Panacibacter ginsenosidivorans: one gene and its partners. The protein of the gene in region 3 interacts with the protein of the main gene of each other region in a pairwise test. Links are inferred from orthologs where the notes say so. Each region holds a gene or a part of one and is shown on either strand. Other genes may lie near its edges.

Region 1 (4,390 bases), 4.4 Mb from region 3 along the record:
GAGCAGAAGTACTTAGTATGATAAACCCCGGCTTTCATGGTGGTTGTTATAATGCAGAAAAAAAACCACAGCAGCCCGCTAAGCCTTATGGTAATATGTTTATTACGCCGGATCGTATCAGGCAGGATGATTTTTATCCATTCATGGATGGGCAGTCTGTATTCAAAAAAGCAGTAGAAAAATTTCCGGAAGTAATCCAGGAAGCACTGCAGGCTAATGGTTATAAAGCAAATGATATTAATATGCTTATACCACACCAGGCTAACCTGCGCATCAGCCAGTTTGTACAGCATAAATTACAGTTACGGGACGACCAGGTGTATAATAACATTCAGCGCTATGGCAATACCACTGCGGCTTCCATACCCATTGCATTGTATGAAGCATGGCAGGAAGGTAAAATAAAAGAGGGTAATCTTGTTTGTCTTGCCGCATTTGGAAGTGGCTATACATGGGGCAGTGCATTAATAAGATGGTGAATTAATTAGGGATTTCAGATTTTTGCTCTCAAAATGTTTGAGCCAACCTTTTGTAATGCTGATAAACATCGTTGCGTCGCACTCTTGTACAATTTATCAATATTCAACTTTACCAGCCAGCTCTGTAAAGTATCCTGACTACGCAGTATTATACAAAAAGTATCCCGACTTTTAATTTGCTTCCTGTAATTTTATTGTCACTATGAAATTGTTATCCCCACAGCAGATACATGAATGGGATGCTTATACTATCGAACATGAGCCTATCGCTTCAATTGACCTGATGGAACGTGCAGCAAGGCGTTGCACTGATTTTATTATAGAACATAATTTTAAACATCAGCAAATACTTATTTTCTGTGGCAAAGGCAATAACGGCGGTGACGGTCTTGCAATTGCAAGGCAACTCATTGAAGCAGGTTTATCTCCTGTAGTTTATATACTTGAGTTTGGAGCAAAAGGTACCGATGATTTTCAAACTAACCTGCACAAACTACACCAGCTTACTACAGCTATTCATTTTATACAAGCCGCAGAATTTTTTCCTGTCATTGATAAGCACAAAGATCTTGTTATTGACGCATTGTTTGGGAGTGGACTTAACCGTCCATTACAAGAATTAAGTGCAGCACTTGTAGATCATATCAATAATGCCGGCGTAACTGTTATAGCCATTGATGTACCAAGCGGCATGTTTATAGATAAAAGTTCAAAAGATAATATTGTAATAAAAGCAAAATATACACTTACTTTCCAGGCATTAAAACTTTGTTTTATTGTAGCTGAAAATGCTCCCTGTTTTGGAGAAGTACATGTTTTAGATATAGGTTTAATCAATTCTTTTTTACAAACTATAAAAACTTACACACTTGTTACAAAACAATTAATAACAACACAGTTAATTCAAAGAAACGCGTTTGCACATAAAGGAACTTATGGCCATGCTTTGTTGATTGCAGGTAACAAGGGAAAAATGGGTGCTGCAATCCTTGCAGCCAAAGCTTGTTTAAGAAGCGGTGCAGGATTGGTAACAATAAACACAAATGAAAATTATTTCACTGCTGTGCATGCAGCATTGCCTGAAGCAATGTGCATAGACAGAAGTGAAAACATTGATCATTCAATTTATAAATCAGCAGGTATTGGCCCGGGTATTGGTGTAAATGATGAAAGTGCGATAGTAGTTGCTGCAACACTTACACAGTTTACTAAACCAATGGTTATAGATGCAGATGCATTGAATATAATTGCTGCCAATGAAGGCTGGTTGAATAATGTTCCTGCAGGCTCAATCATTACACCTCACCCTAAAGAATTCGAAAGGTTATTTGGCAAGTGTGCAGATGATTTTGAACGTATTGAAAAAGTGATGGCATTATCGATACAATACCCTTTCACCATTGTACTGAAGGGACACCATACAATGATAGCTTCAAAGGGCGAAGCATGGTTTAATACTACAGGCAACCCCGGTATGGCAAAGGGTGGTAGCGGAGATGTACTAACGGGCATGCTTTCGGCTTTACTTGCACAAGGTTATGACCCTCTGCAGTCTGCACTTACAGGTGTTTACCTACATGGACTTGCAGCTGATATTGCAATAAAAAACATAGCACAGGTATCTATGCTTGCTACAGATATTATTGATCATATATCCGATGCTATATTAAGTCTCCAGGAAACGGACGACACATCTTTGTCTTTTTAATTTTTGTTTACAGGCTTTAGATCATTGGGCATCGCCTGTTGTGTCACTCACTTGTACATTTAAGGCAGTTGTCAGCTTTTGGGTATCAGCCTTCAGTAAATCAAACATATTTGACTGAGGCCTGGCAAGAATTTATAACGGCATTACTGTTTTCAAACGTTTGTGTGAAATACCTAAGCATATCTCATTGACGGAATTCTATTACAACAAATGGTTGATTTCCTTTATTTACCTATTTTAGAGCATTCAGTAATACATCAATTTTAGTGATGAATAAAAATCTTCGCAAACTAAAACGCACAATCCATCCAAAATCATTGCAAAAAATGATCTTGCGTTTTACGATGAAAGGTAATACTGTGGAGTGTCCTTGTTGCGGTTCTAAGTTTATAACATTTTTGCCTGCAGGTATTCAGAAACGTGCTAATGCCGCTTGTCCAAAATGCGGATCACTTGAAAGACATAGAAATTTATGGCTCTACTTTAAAGAGAACCCTGAGTTATTTAAAAATCATACAAAGTTGTTACATGCTGCGCCGGAAAAAATATTCAGCCAGTATTTTTTATCAAGGCCTCACATTGAATACACGGCAATTGATCTCGAACCTGATGCGTATGATTATACGGTAAAGACCATTGCTATGGATCTTACCGATCTTAAATTTGAAGACAAGAGTTTTGATATGATCATCTGTAGTCATGTGCTGGAACATATACCAAACGATGGTAAGGCCATGCGTGAAATGCATCGCGTGTTGAAACAGGATGGATGGGCTATCATCAATGTGCCGGTTCACCAGGAGAGAGCAACAACATTTGAAGATTTAACCATTAATGACCCCAAAAAGCAACTCGAACTTTTTGGTCAGCCAGATCATGTAAGAATTTACGGAAGAGATTATGTAGATCGTTTGCAGCAGGCAGGTTTTAAAGTTGAGGTGGTTAACTGGCCTTCGCATTATGATCATAATACCAGGTTCAAATTTGGTTTGAAAGAAAATGAAATTATTTATTTGTGCAGGAAGTAATTTTTGGTTGTAAACAGTAGCGCTTCGTGGCATCTTCTGTTGTGTTACTCACTTGTACGTTTGGAACAATGATCGTTATCCCTCCTTATATATCGTATTGCTGCGTTCTCTTACAAAAGTAAAAGTGTGCGACGCAACGAAAGCATAATCTATGTAGAACAACCGGGTACATATTTAAAATAACCTAGTTGAAAATAAAAATTTATTGTGCATTCTTAATTCAATATAATCAGGTAGTTATCATCAGGAACAAAATATTTTTTTTGGGGGGCTTATGAAGTCCTTAAATGAATTTTAATACGTTAAAGCACCATTTGTTATATAATTTGTCGATATTGCATTCGCTTTTGAAAAGCATCCGTAAATCCTAAATTCCATACCCTTGAGTCCTAGTAAATCCTCCATTGTTTTAGTACGGTTTTTTATTACCGTTCTTTTTTTATCTCCACTGCTTGTTTCTAACGCCCAATGTTACAAGGAGTTCAAATATGCATTAGGTACTAATGGCGACGCTGAAGCATATGATATTGTTGATGCCGGTAACAGTAATTTCTTTGTAATAGGTACTACCGTTGAAGATGCTACCGGAAAGAATATATTGGTAACCAAAATGAGCGCAGGAGGAGCAATCTTATGGAGCAGAACATATGGTGGGGCCGGTACAGAAGTTGTGCGTAAAGCAAGCAGAACAACAGATAACGGTTTACTGATTGCCGGATCTACGGGTTCCTTCTCTAATGCCAAGGGTGATATTATGTGTATGAAGATAAATGAGGACGGTACCTTGTTATGGCTTAGGAGGTTTGGTTCAAATGCGATCAATGGCGACCTTGGAATGGATATTATTGAAACAAGTGGCGGTGGGTATGCCCTTGCAGGGGCTACTAACAGCTCTGGACTAAATGCTCATATGGCTGTTATAAAACTTAACCAGGCCGCTAACATTGTATGGAGCAAAAGTTTTGATTGTGGCTTTAAAGCAAATGGAATAGGTGTAACAGATAATGGTACCAGTTTAATGGTTACTGCGGATATACAACAATCAGGCGCAGACGCAGATGGTATTATTACGGAGCTTAACAAAGGGAATGGGCAATTTATAAAAGCAGTAAAGCTTCATCCACTAACCGGGGGATTATCCAGTCCTTATATATCAAAAGATATTGCCAATGGCG
Region 2 (4,240 bases), 3.2 Mb from region 3 along the record:
ATACCAGATAAAAGGCAGTATTACAGACACATATAAATTTGGAAACAATTTTGCTTCCGGAATGTACATTGTAAGAGTAATGCAGGGTTTAAAGACACAAACTGTAAAGGTGATAAAGACAAAAGGATAGGGATAAAACACAAATACTTTCTTTCAAGGGCCATCAGAAAAAGATGGCTCTTTTTCTTTTTAACCAAGGTGTTATTGACGACGTTATTTATGATTGATTTTGAATGTGTTTATTATTTATTTAGACTGAACAATAAACTAATGAGCAACAGCAGTTATGCTGCTTCCCTGTGTGATTTTATAGTGCTCCTCAGCAGGTTCATCGACTGTGTACCAGGCGCAGTTCTTTCTGATTAAGCATGAAAAATAAGCTGGAATAATCATCTGAAGTTCGTAAAGTATAAAGTAATAGCTTACTTAAAACAGAGTGAAGCAAATCGGAATTTCAGTGGTTTAAAAAATGGTGTTTTTCACTGATCAGCAACGGTGTTTCCAGATAATAACAATTCGGGATTGGGTATTGAAAAAAGGACAGTGCAATACTACAGCGGCTCCAACTTTTAAAAAAGGTGATTTTTCACATAAGATGATGTGATTTTTCACACAAATGGATGTGATTTTTCACGGCACACTTTTTTTACTGAATATTTTTATAAGCATACATAAGCCTTTTTCTCTTCAAGGCCGATTCGGCTGTGGTTTTCTTATTTTTGAAGAAAGCTTTCTATGCAATTCGAAATCTTTCAGCAAAGTATAAAAGATAACAAACTGCCCCGAGGCATCTCTGTTTACCTGCAGTCTATGTGGTATGATGGAAACGCTAACTGGCACAAAGCCCATAGAATGGTTGATAACCTGGAAGACAGCACTGCCTGTTGGGTTCATGCTTACCTGCACCGTAAAGAAGGTGATATAGGGAACGCAGATTACTGGTACAGAAAAGCAGGCAGGCTAAGGCCTGAGGTTACTTTGCAACAGGAATGGGAAATCATTGTAAAAGCGCTGTTATAAAAATTTTATTGCTTTTGTGCGGTTGCTTCTCTGCTGTTTATGCAGCATCTTTGCAGGATGGAAATTGTGTTTACCCTCAATGAAATAAAAGTGGCAGCAGGAAAATGCTGGCAGCAACATCAATCCAAAAAAATATGGGCATTTCATGGCGCAATGGGCGCAGGTAAAACAACTTTTGTGCATGCATTGTGTGATGTGCTGGAAGTAAAAGACGTAATAAGCAGCCCTACATTTGCTATTATCAATGAATATAAAAGCCCTGTTGCAGGAATTATTTATCACATGGATTGGTACAGGCTAAAAGATGAAGAAGAGGCTATAAATGCGGGTATTGAAGACAGTTTATTAAGTGGCAATCTTAGCCTGATAGAATGGCCGGATAAAGCGGCTGGTCTGCTGCCGGATGATACCTTGCATATACACATTGAAACGATTAATAATAATACAAGAAGACTGTACACTGAAACTTAGGCCGCCCAATGATTAGAAAGATAAAGTGCTTGCGACGCAACAGGTGCTCCCCTGAAAAACCGCAGCCTGTATTATAAATTTCCTATCGTTAAATTCTTTAATTTTACTTTCACTGCAAACACAAACCATTTCAATGGCTACATCAAAACCTATTGTAAGTACCTCTTTCAGTTACGAAACATTAGAAGAAACACTGGATATAAAATCAAAACGTGCAAGTCTGCATATTGGTATTCCCAAAGAAACGGCTTTCCAGGAAAACCGTGTAGCGCTTATACCCGATGCCGTGGGCGTTTTGGTTGACAATGGTCATGAAGTGATTGTTGAAACAACTGCAGGTGAAGGCAGCAAATACAGTGATAAAGATTTCAGTGAAGCGGGTGCACGTATTGCTTATGATAAAGCAGAAGTTTATAAAGCACCCATATTAATTAAAAGTGCACCGGTAATAGAGCAGGATCTTCCGCACCTGCAAATGAACCAAACCATTATTTCGCCAATACATCTTTCTATACTACAAAAAAACATCATTGAGCAAATGATGGCAAAACGTATTACTGCACTTGGCTTTGAAAATTTAAAAGACGACAGTGGCACCTATCCTATCGTTAGAAGTATGAGTGAAATTGCCGGAAGCGCTGTGATGCTTATTGCAGGGCAGTATCTTGGCAGCCCTAATAGTGGCAAAGGCGTATTACTTGGTGGTATCAGTGGCATACCACCAACAAAAGTTATTATTATCGGCGCCGGCGTGGTGGGCGAGTTTGCAACAAGAACTGCATTAGCAATGGGTGCCTCAGTGAAAGTATTTGACAATAATGTTTACCGTTTAAAACGGTTACAGAATAATCTTGGTGTACGTGTATGGACCAGCGTAATGGAGCCCCGCATTCTTGCAAAGCAACTTAAGACCTGCGAAGTTGCAGTAGGTGCATTAAGCAATGAAAATGGCCGCAGCCCGATCGTTGTAACAGAAGAAATGGTAATGGCTATGCGCCCCGGTAGTATTATTATTGATGTAAGTATAGATCGTGGCGGATGTTTTGAAACAAGTGAGATAACCACACATCAACATCCTACATTTGAAAAGCATGGTGTTATTCATTATTGCGTCCCTAATATTCCCAGTGGTTTTGCAAGGACTGCCAGTCATGCTATCAGCAATGTTTTAATGCCGCTTTTGCTAGATGCCAGTGACGAAGGAGGTCTTGACGAAATGGTCTGGCACAATTTTAATTTACGTCATGGTGTGTATATGTATAAAGGCCACCTTACCAATTTTTATATCAGCCAGCGTTTTGATCTTAAATTTACAGACCTCAACCTGCTTATTGCCAGCAGAAGATAAATCATTTCATTTTTTTAGCCAGGCTTACGAAAATATTTTGATGCATTCGTTGCGTCGCACACTTGTACGTTCATAATACTCTTCAGCCTTTTCACATACAATCTTGTTCAGCATTGGATTTTACCTGTTCAGCAGGATAATTTTTTTATGAGATATAATTAATTATAAATTTCCTAATCTTTATAATTAGCCAGTTATAAAGTACCATAACTAACCAAGTCCCCTGCAAAACCACTGTTTTAATTTCAGCGAATAAGCAATGCATTTGTAATAAAGAATTAAGCGCTACATAAGAATAATATTTCTTTACGGTAAGTGTTGTTGCCAATGCTGTTTTTTATCCAAGCCTGTTTTTTCTGTGCCTCATTAATAAAATCTAAAAAAAACTTACATCATGAAAAAATTTACCCTTTTTACTGCATTTATAATATGCAGTTTTTCTGTTATCAACGCAACCATTATCACGGTAAAGGTTTCAGATTTTCAGTTTAAACCAGCTACTGTAAATGCCAAAGTAGGAGATACCATACGCTGGCTTTGGAAAAATGGTATTCATACAACCACATCTGTTACGATACCTGCAGGTGCCACAGCATGGAACAGACCTGTAGATTCTGCGCACAGAAATTTCCGGTACCGTTTAAAGGTAGCGGGTAAATATACTTACCAATGTACATTTCATTTTACCGTAATGAAAGGAACCCTCAATATTACTTCAGCATTGGATGCAGGACTAAATGATTTCGTTGTTAGCGGTGATGATTTAAAAGCTTTGCTAAGCTGGAAAACAAATACATCAAAGGATGTTGCTTATTTTTCCGTGCAAAGAAGCACAGATGGTGATAATTTCAGAGAGATACAGAGAATAATGCCATCACCAGGAAACCTGTACAGCATTGCAGATAATACAGCCACAGCAAAATATACTTACTATCAGCTTCAGATGGTTGATACAAAAGGAAATATAGAGTACACAGATATACAAATGCATACACGCAATATTGCGTTAGATAAGATAGTCACGAGCCTGAGCCCAAATCCAATCACCAGGCCGGGTCATTTAATGATTCAGTTCAATTCGGATATAGAAGGCAGTATGCGGGTTCAGCTATTTGGACCTGACGGACGGCTCATCAAAGAGCAGAACATGTCTGCCTCAAAAGGCATCAATAACGGACATTTTCACATGGGTGATCTTTCACCGGGATCATATTATATTCTTTGCACTTTGGGTACGAGGACGGAAAAACACACAGTGATAATGAAATAAAGAAAATGGGTCAGATAAAATGCAAAAAGCCGCTGGTTTCTACCAATGGCTTTTTTGTTTTAATAATCACCTGTAATTAATTGCCGGTAATCATCATCTTTAAAACAAATCAAAAATTCCTGTAGTTTTAT
Region 3 (5,824 bases):
TCAAGGGCCGTAACAGTTTCTTCAATTGTACAAAGATGTTTGATGAACATCTGTGAAGGGGCTTTGTGACAGTTAGCCACATGCATTGATGTGTTCACAAGTTTATAACTGAACGAAGATCCTAATGTAATTATTAGCCAGTTGGCTTCCTTTATAAAATCATGTGCTGAAGTCTGTGATGCATTTATCAATCGCAGACATTCCGGTTTATCCGGGTTAGAAAATCTGCTGTGATGGTGCCAGCTATGCCAACTTTCATTAAGGTAAAAAAGATCATTTTCCGTATACTGTTTATTGTGTATGTACGAAACAAGACTGTTACAAACACTTAACGGATCAAACAAAATACCATTTGGATTTTGCAGCACATTAAATTTTACATCCATAAGATAATTACCGATATGCTCGGTAAAACAGGAGCCTGTGAGCAATAATTTATCTGTATAAGTTATTGGTGGTTGTAATTGTTTAATATTTATATCAGCTAATAACTTCATTATACAAATATTTTATTGGCAAGTTGTAAACAATACTGTAAGGCATCATTATTTAAACCGGCAAGTAAATGTTGCTGTTCAAAAAAAGAAATCATTAATTCTGTAGGCATATTACCTACAAGATCGTCCTGCGCCATAGGGCAACCACCAATGCCTTTTAAGGCTCCGTCAAATCTTTTGCAACCTGCATCAACTGCTGCCTGTAATTTATTGCAAATATTTAAGGGAGCAGAATGCAGGTGTACGCCAAATTCTATGTCTTTGTAAAGCGGGATCAAAACATTTAATGCTGCGCTTATTTGTTGTGGCGTGGCAACACCCACTGTATCTGCAAGAGAGATGATCTTTACATCAAGCTTTGCGATTTCAGCAGCCCAATGCGTTAAAATACTTTCGTTGTAAACATCACCGTATGGGTTTCCAAAGCCCATACTTAAATAAATAACCAGCTGCTTTTTATTTTTAATACAGAGGTTTTGTATCTCTTCTACCCTGCTGAAGCTTTCTTCAATAGTACTATTCGTATTGCGGAGTTGGAATGTTGGTGAAATAGAAAAAGGAAAGCCCAGATAATCAATTGCATCAAATAAAACAGCTTCTTCCGCACCACGCATATTAGCAACAATAGCGAGAAGCTTTGTTTTGCTGCTTCTCAATTGCAAACCGTTCAATACTTCTTTTGTGTCTGCCATTTGAGGAATAGCTTTTGGAGAAACAAAACTGCCAAAATCAATGGTATCAAAGCCAACATTGAGTAATGCATTTATATAAGCGACCTTTTGTTGCGTTGGAATAAAATGCAGCCAGCCTTGCATGGCATCCCGTGGACACTCAACCAGTTTTATATACTTTACATCCTGCATAGGGTTGTAAAAATAACATGCTTTGATGTGTTTAGATAAAATAGCACAGGAAAGTTTGAAATCCTTGAATTTAATAATGGTAAGATTTGCGTTTGCAACAATTACTAAGCTTATTCAATTTGCATTTTACCATATAAAAGGCTAAAAAAATTCTTTAATAATTGTTTTTCGCAAAACACATGGCTATACATGCAGTATTCAATTAGCTATCAGCTTTGCACGGTTCTACTTTTATACCATCAATCAATTCTGTCAGCTTAAAACTTACAATTATGAAGAAGATATTCAATTCCCGCACTATTATAGCATGCATCTTATTAATATTAGCCAGCTCAAAAGTAAACGCACAAAAAAATTACGCAAGTATAGAAACCGGTTATTTCTTCGGTGGACCCTCAAAACAAATTGCAAATGAGTTTAAAAAAAATGGTTTTGGAGATTTGAGTATTTTCAACCTGGAATTCTATGGTATTGTAATTGACAGCAAAACTTACTATCCAATGATTTCCAGCGGCAGCAATATAAAAGGTCGTATCAGGTATGGGCGGGAATTAACAAAAAATACAACACTTGAAATAAATGTAAGTCTTCTTCATAAAGGTGAAGTTAAAGGTTACGATAATGCGAATATTGAAGAAGACCATTACATAAACTTCAGCAGTCGGGTAACTGCCCTTTCTGCTACATATATACTTAATAATACAAAGAAAAACTCAGGTATTGGTATCGGCCCGGTAATGGCATTGTATAAACTTGATATAACCCAACGTTCATCATCTAATGATATATACAATTATACTTCAAATACCTCATCGATTAGCCATACACATATACAGCCAGGCCTTACAGTAACGGGTCTGTGGCGTTTCGTAAATAAGCCTGTATATTTTATGGATTTGAGATCCGATTTCATTATGTTTTCTCCCGTTAAGGCCAGCGCAGTTTCTGGTAAAGAGACCAACTTTGATTTTCCTTCTGTTAAAATAAATAATTTTTATAGCAGCATAACTGTTTCGGCAGGAATCAAATTTTAATAAACGAACTGGCAATACATTATAAGCCCGGCTTTTATTACCAATGAGACTTTCGTTGCGTCGCACTCTTGTACGTTTTGTTCATTGCTGAGCCAGGAAAAAAAGCACAAGTGAGTGACACAACAATGCTTAAAGTAATTCAAAATCTTAGTATAATACTTACAAAATAAGAAGCTAAAAAATCTATTTACCTCCACGCTGCTTCATTGTCTCATATAAAATAATCCCCGCCGCTACAGATACATTAAATGAATCAAACCCACCCTTCATAGGTATTGTGAAATGTTCGTCTGCAGCCTTGCTCATGTAAGGCTGTACGCCTTTCTCCTCGTTACCCATAATAATGCAGCAAGGGTCTGTAAGGTCTATCTCAAAGATTTTCTTTGCTGCTTTCATTTCACTCGTAAAAACTTTTATGCCATTAAGATGTAACGTATCAACAGCTTTTAGCAAACTGTTTACGCGACATATTTGTATACGCTCCAGTGCACCTGCGCTGCTCTTCATAGCGTCTTCATTCATTGCACCAACACCTTTGTCCGGAACAATGATTGCCTGCGCTCCACAGCAAACCGCGCTTCTTGCAATGGCGCCAATATTTCTTACATCAGTTATGCCATCCAGCATGATAAATAAAATAGTTTCACCTTTTTCATTTATCCAGTCTATCACCTGCTGCAGATCCTGGTAAACCACACTTGATTTATACGCTATAACACCCTGATGCTGCACATTGGTTAAACTATTCAGTTTTTCATTGGGAACATATTGTACCGGCACATTCAATTCTTTGGCAAGCTTTCTTATCTCCTGTATACTATCGCCCGATGCGTTTTTAAACATTATTATTTTATCAATGGTTTGTCCGTTTTTCAATGCCTCAGTTACAGGATTGCGACCGGCAATAATATTCTTCTTTGATTGAAACATAAGTATGCGAAAATATAAAGTCCCGCCGAATTGGCGGGACTTTATCTATCTTAACCTATAGAAAACAAATTAGTAAACAACGACCTTACCTGAATAAGTTACTTTGCCTGTACCATCGCTCACTTTTATAATATATACTCCACTACGTACAGAAGCCGGTAAAGTAATTTGTGTAATTGATTTTGCGCTTACATTGATAACTTTTGTAAGTACACTACCACCTGAAACAGTGCTAAGCTGAATGGTTTGTGTAGCTGTAGATACTTTATCAAAAGCAACCTGGAAACTTCTGGTGATAACAGGATTCGGATATACACTCACTGCACTATTGCCGGTAACATTCACAGCAGGATTAACCTTTGCATCTGAAACATCTTCATAAGCAAGATGCCCGCTGGCAAGGTCAGATGCGTTATATACATCATTGCCTTTTTTTGGAACCGCACTTGCCTGCAATGTAGAAAGATCAACACTATAATAGTTATCTGTTCTTGTAGCACTACTTACAACTACTTTGCCTTTATCATCAACAGCTGCACCATTGATTGTATAATCAGCAGGCATATTATCAATGGCCCCTATATAATCTGCAACCATAGTCTGCGGATTTATTTTAAATACGTTTTTTTTCATGCTGATAACATACAGATTACCCATTGCATCAGCGATCATATCGCCACCCCAGCTTGTACAAAGATTACGAATAGAAATATTTTCATTATCCTCGCCATCTTTTACAGAACCAAGATCAGAGATTGTTATTTTGCTGCCTGAAGTAAACCGTATAAGGTGGTTAGCATCATTGGTTAATGCATAACCATAGCCATCAGCGCCAAAACACATTCTTGTAATTACATCTGCTTCACTTTTTTCTTCAAATGATTTTAAAGCCGTATTACCAACATAATAAACTGCATTGGTTCCTTTGCTCAGATCAAAATATCTGAGCTCATTACTATGCATCGGTGTAAAGAATAAACGATTGGTTTTTGAATCATATGCTGTAGCTGCCACCAATGTTTCTGTTGGTGCTGTAGCTGCTCCGTTAACGCGTGTTCCACTCATAGCGTCCAGAATTGCAGGTTTATCTTTGGGAGAATAAATACTTCTCAGTTCTAAACCAGTTGATAGATCAATCTGCCTTACTGTTGACCAGGTGATGTCTCCTTTTGTAGATCCGGTAACGGCAAACGCGTTACTTTTCTGAGCTGTAGAATCGCCGGCGTAAGTAAGACAAAACGCACTAAGTAAGCTTGGGATTAGGTAAAACGTTCTCATAGTTTAATAGTTTTCAGGTGCAATGTAAAAGAATTAGCAGTGCTAATTTACACTATGTGGTAATAATTTCGAAATTTTTTCGTTTAAAGCCGCTTTTTGTAGACTTTTTAAGCTGTATCAGCAAAATATAATCTGGAACGAAAAATTGAATTCAGGCTCCCGATTTTGGATTCGATGGATTAATAGCAGAAAGATGGGGTGTGCGACTCAATGGGTGACTTCAAAAGCAGAAATGCCCGGCTAAAAAATCCTTCAATCACTACACTTACATTCGTTGGCAATTTTAAAGCTTTCCTGTAGGTTTGCTCTATGTCAAATTTATCCATCAGCCACCGCGGACAATTAATGCCTCCTTCGCCCATAAGAAAACTTGTTCCTTATGCAGAAGCGGCGAAAAAAAGAGGCATTAAAGTATATCATTTGAATATTGGCCAGCCTGATATTGAAACGCCTAAAGCGGTGCTGGATGCAGTGCGTCATTCTGAATTTAAAATACTTGAATACAGTCATAGCGCAGGAAATGAAAGCTACCGTCGCAAATTGGTAGATTATTATAAATCTGTTGGAATTACGGTTGATCATAATCAAATTATTATTACAACAGGAGGGTCAGAAGCTATCTTGTTTGGATTTATGGCATGCCTTGATCCCGGTGATGAAGTAATTATACCGGAACCTTTTTACGCCAACTATAACGGCTTTGCAGTAGCTGCAGGTGTAAATGTGGTGCCTATTACTTCATACATTGAAACAGGCTTTGCGCTTCCTCCAATTGCTGATGTGGAAAAAGCCATCACATCCAAAACAAAAGCAATTGTTATTTGCAATCCCAATAATCCTACTGGCTACTTGTATAGTGAACAGGAGCTGCAAACACTAAAAGAAATCATTCTTAAACATGATCTTTATCTTTTCTCTGACGAGGCATACAGAGAGTTTTGCTATGAAGGCAGGCATTTCAGTGCTATGCAGTTGGAAGGTGTAAATGATAATGTGGTAATGATGGACACCATTAGTAAACGCTACAGTTGCTGCGGTGGACGTATTGGTGCATTGGTTACACGTAACAAAGCACTGCTTGATGCAGTAATGAAATTTGCGCAGGCAAGACTTAGCCCTCCTGGTTTTGGACAAATTGCCGGCGAAGCTGCACTCGATCTTCCACCTGATTATTTTGATGACACAAAAGCTGAATATAAATCCCGTCGCGATCTTATTGTAA

The links. Proteins that work in one complex are often made in the same cells at the same time.
Region 1: the proteins of rlmB (region 3) and FRZ67_RS01625 interact in binary tests that used the Escherichia coli proteins (3 or more experiments, as listed by UniProt). The link is inferred for Panacibacter ginsenosidivorans from one-to-one orthologs.
Region 2: the proteins of rlmB (region 3) and tsaE interact in binary tests that used the Escherichia coli proteins (3 or more experiments, as listed by UniProt). The link is inferred for Panacibacter ginsenosidivorans from one-to-one orthologs.

What each region holds. Positions count from the first base shown.
Region 1 is NZ_CP042435.1:408,129-412,518, reverse strand. What follows is about bases 1-2,934. They hold FRZ67_RS01625 (NAD(P)H-hydrate dehydratase), read left to right. Parts: upstream 1-681; coding sequence 682-2,187; downstream 2,188-2,934. Other genes in these bases: FRZ67_RS01620 (class I SAM-dependent methyltransferase), read left to right, coding at 2,457-2,934; FRZ67_RS01630 (3-oxoacyl-ACP synthase III family protein), read left to right, coding at 1-479. In the rest of the region: more of FRZ67_RS01620, read left to right, coding at 2,935-3,215; FRZ67_RS01615 (T9SS type B sorting domain-containing protein), read left to right, coding at 3,598-4,390. UniProt on the Escherichia coli protein: Bifunctional enzyme that catalyzes the epimerization of the S- and R-forms of NAD(P)HX and the dehydration of the S-form of NAD(P)HX at the expense of ADP, which is converted to AMP.
Region 2 is NZ_CP042435.1:1,517,133-1,521,372, reverse strand. What follows is about bases 1-2,784. They hold tsaE (tRNA (adenosine(37)-N6)-threonylcarbamoyltransferase complex ATPase subunit type 1 TsaE), read left to right. Parts: upstream 1-1,077; coding sequence 1,078-1,491; downstream 1,492-2,784. Other genes in these bases: FRZ67_RS06285 (alanine dehydrogenase), read left to right, coding at 1,625-2,784; FRZ67_RS06295 (hypothetical protein), read left to right, coding at 736-1,020; FRZ67_RS06300 (T9SS type A sorting domain-containing protein), read left to right, coding at 1-130. Outside these bases: more of FRZ67_RS06285, read left to right, coding at 2,785-2,839; FRZ67_RS06280 (cupredoxin domain-containing protein), read left to right, coding at 3,234-4,109. UniProt on the Escherichia coli protein: Required for the formation of a threonylcarbamoyl group on adenosine at position 37 (t(6)A37) in tRNAs that read codons beginning with adenine.
Region 3 is NZ_CP042435.1:4,763,979-4,769,802, reverse strand. What follows is about bases 1,452-4,363. They hold rlmB (23S rRNA (guanosine(2251)-2'-O)-methyltransferase RlmB), read right to left. Parts: upstream 3,325-4,363; coding sequence 2,578-3,324; downstream 1,452-2,577. Other genes in these bases: FRZ67_RS20255 (T9SS type A sorting domain-containing protein), read right to left, coding at 3,394-4,363; FRZ67_RS20265 (hypothetical protein), read left to right, coding at 1,633-2,394. Also shown: FRZ67_RS20275 (GSCFA domain-containing protein), read right to left, coding at 1-497; FRZ67_RS20270 (hydroxymethylglutaryl-CoA lyase), read right to left, coding at 497-1,360; more of FRZ67_RS20255, read right to left, coding at 4,364-4,602; FRZ67_RS20250 (pyridoxal phosphate-dependent aminotransferase), read left to right, coding at 4,912-5,824. UniProt on the Escherichia coli protein: Specifically methylates the ribose of guanosine 2251 in 23S rRNA.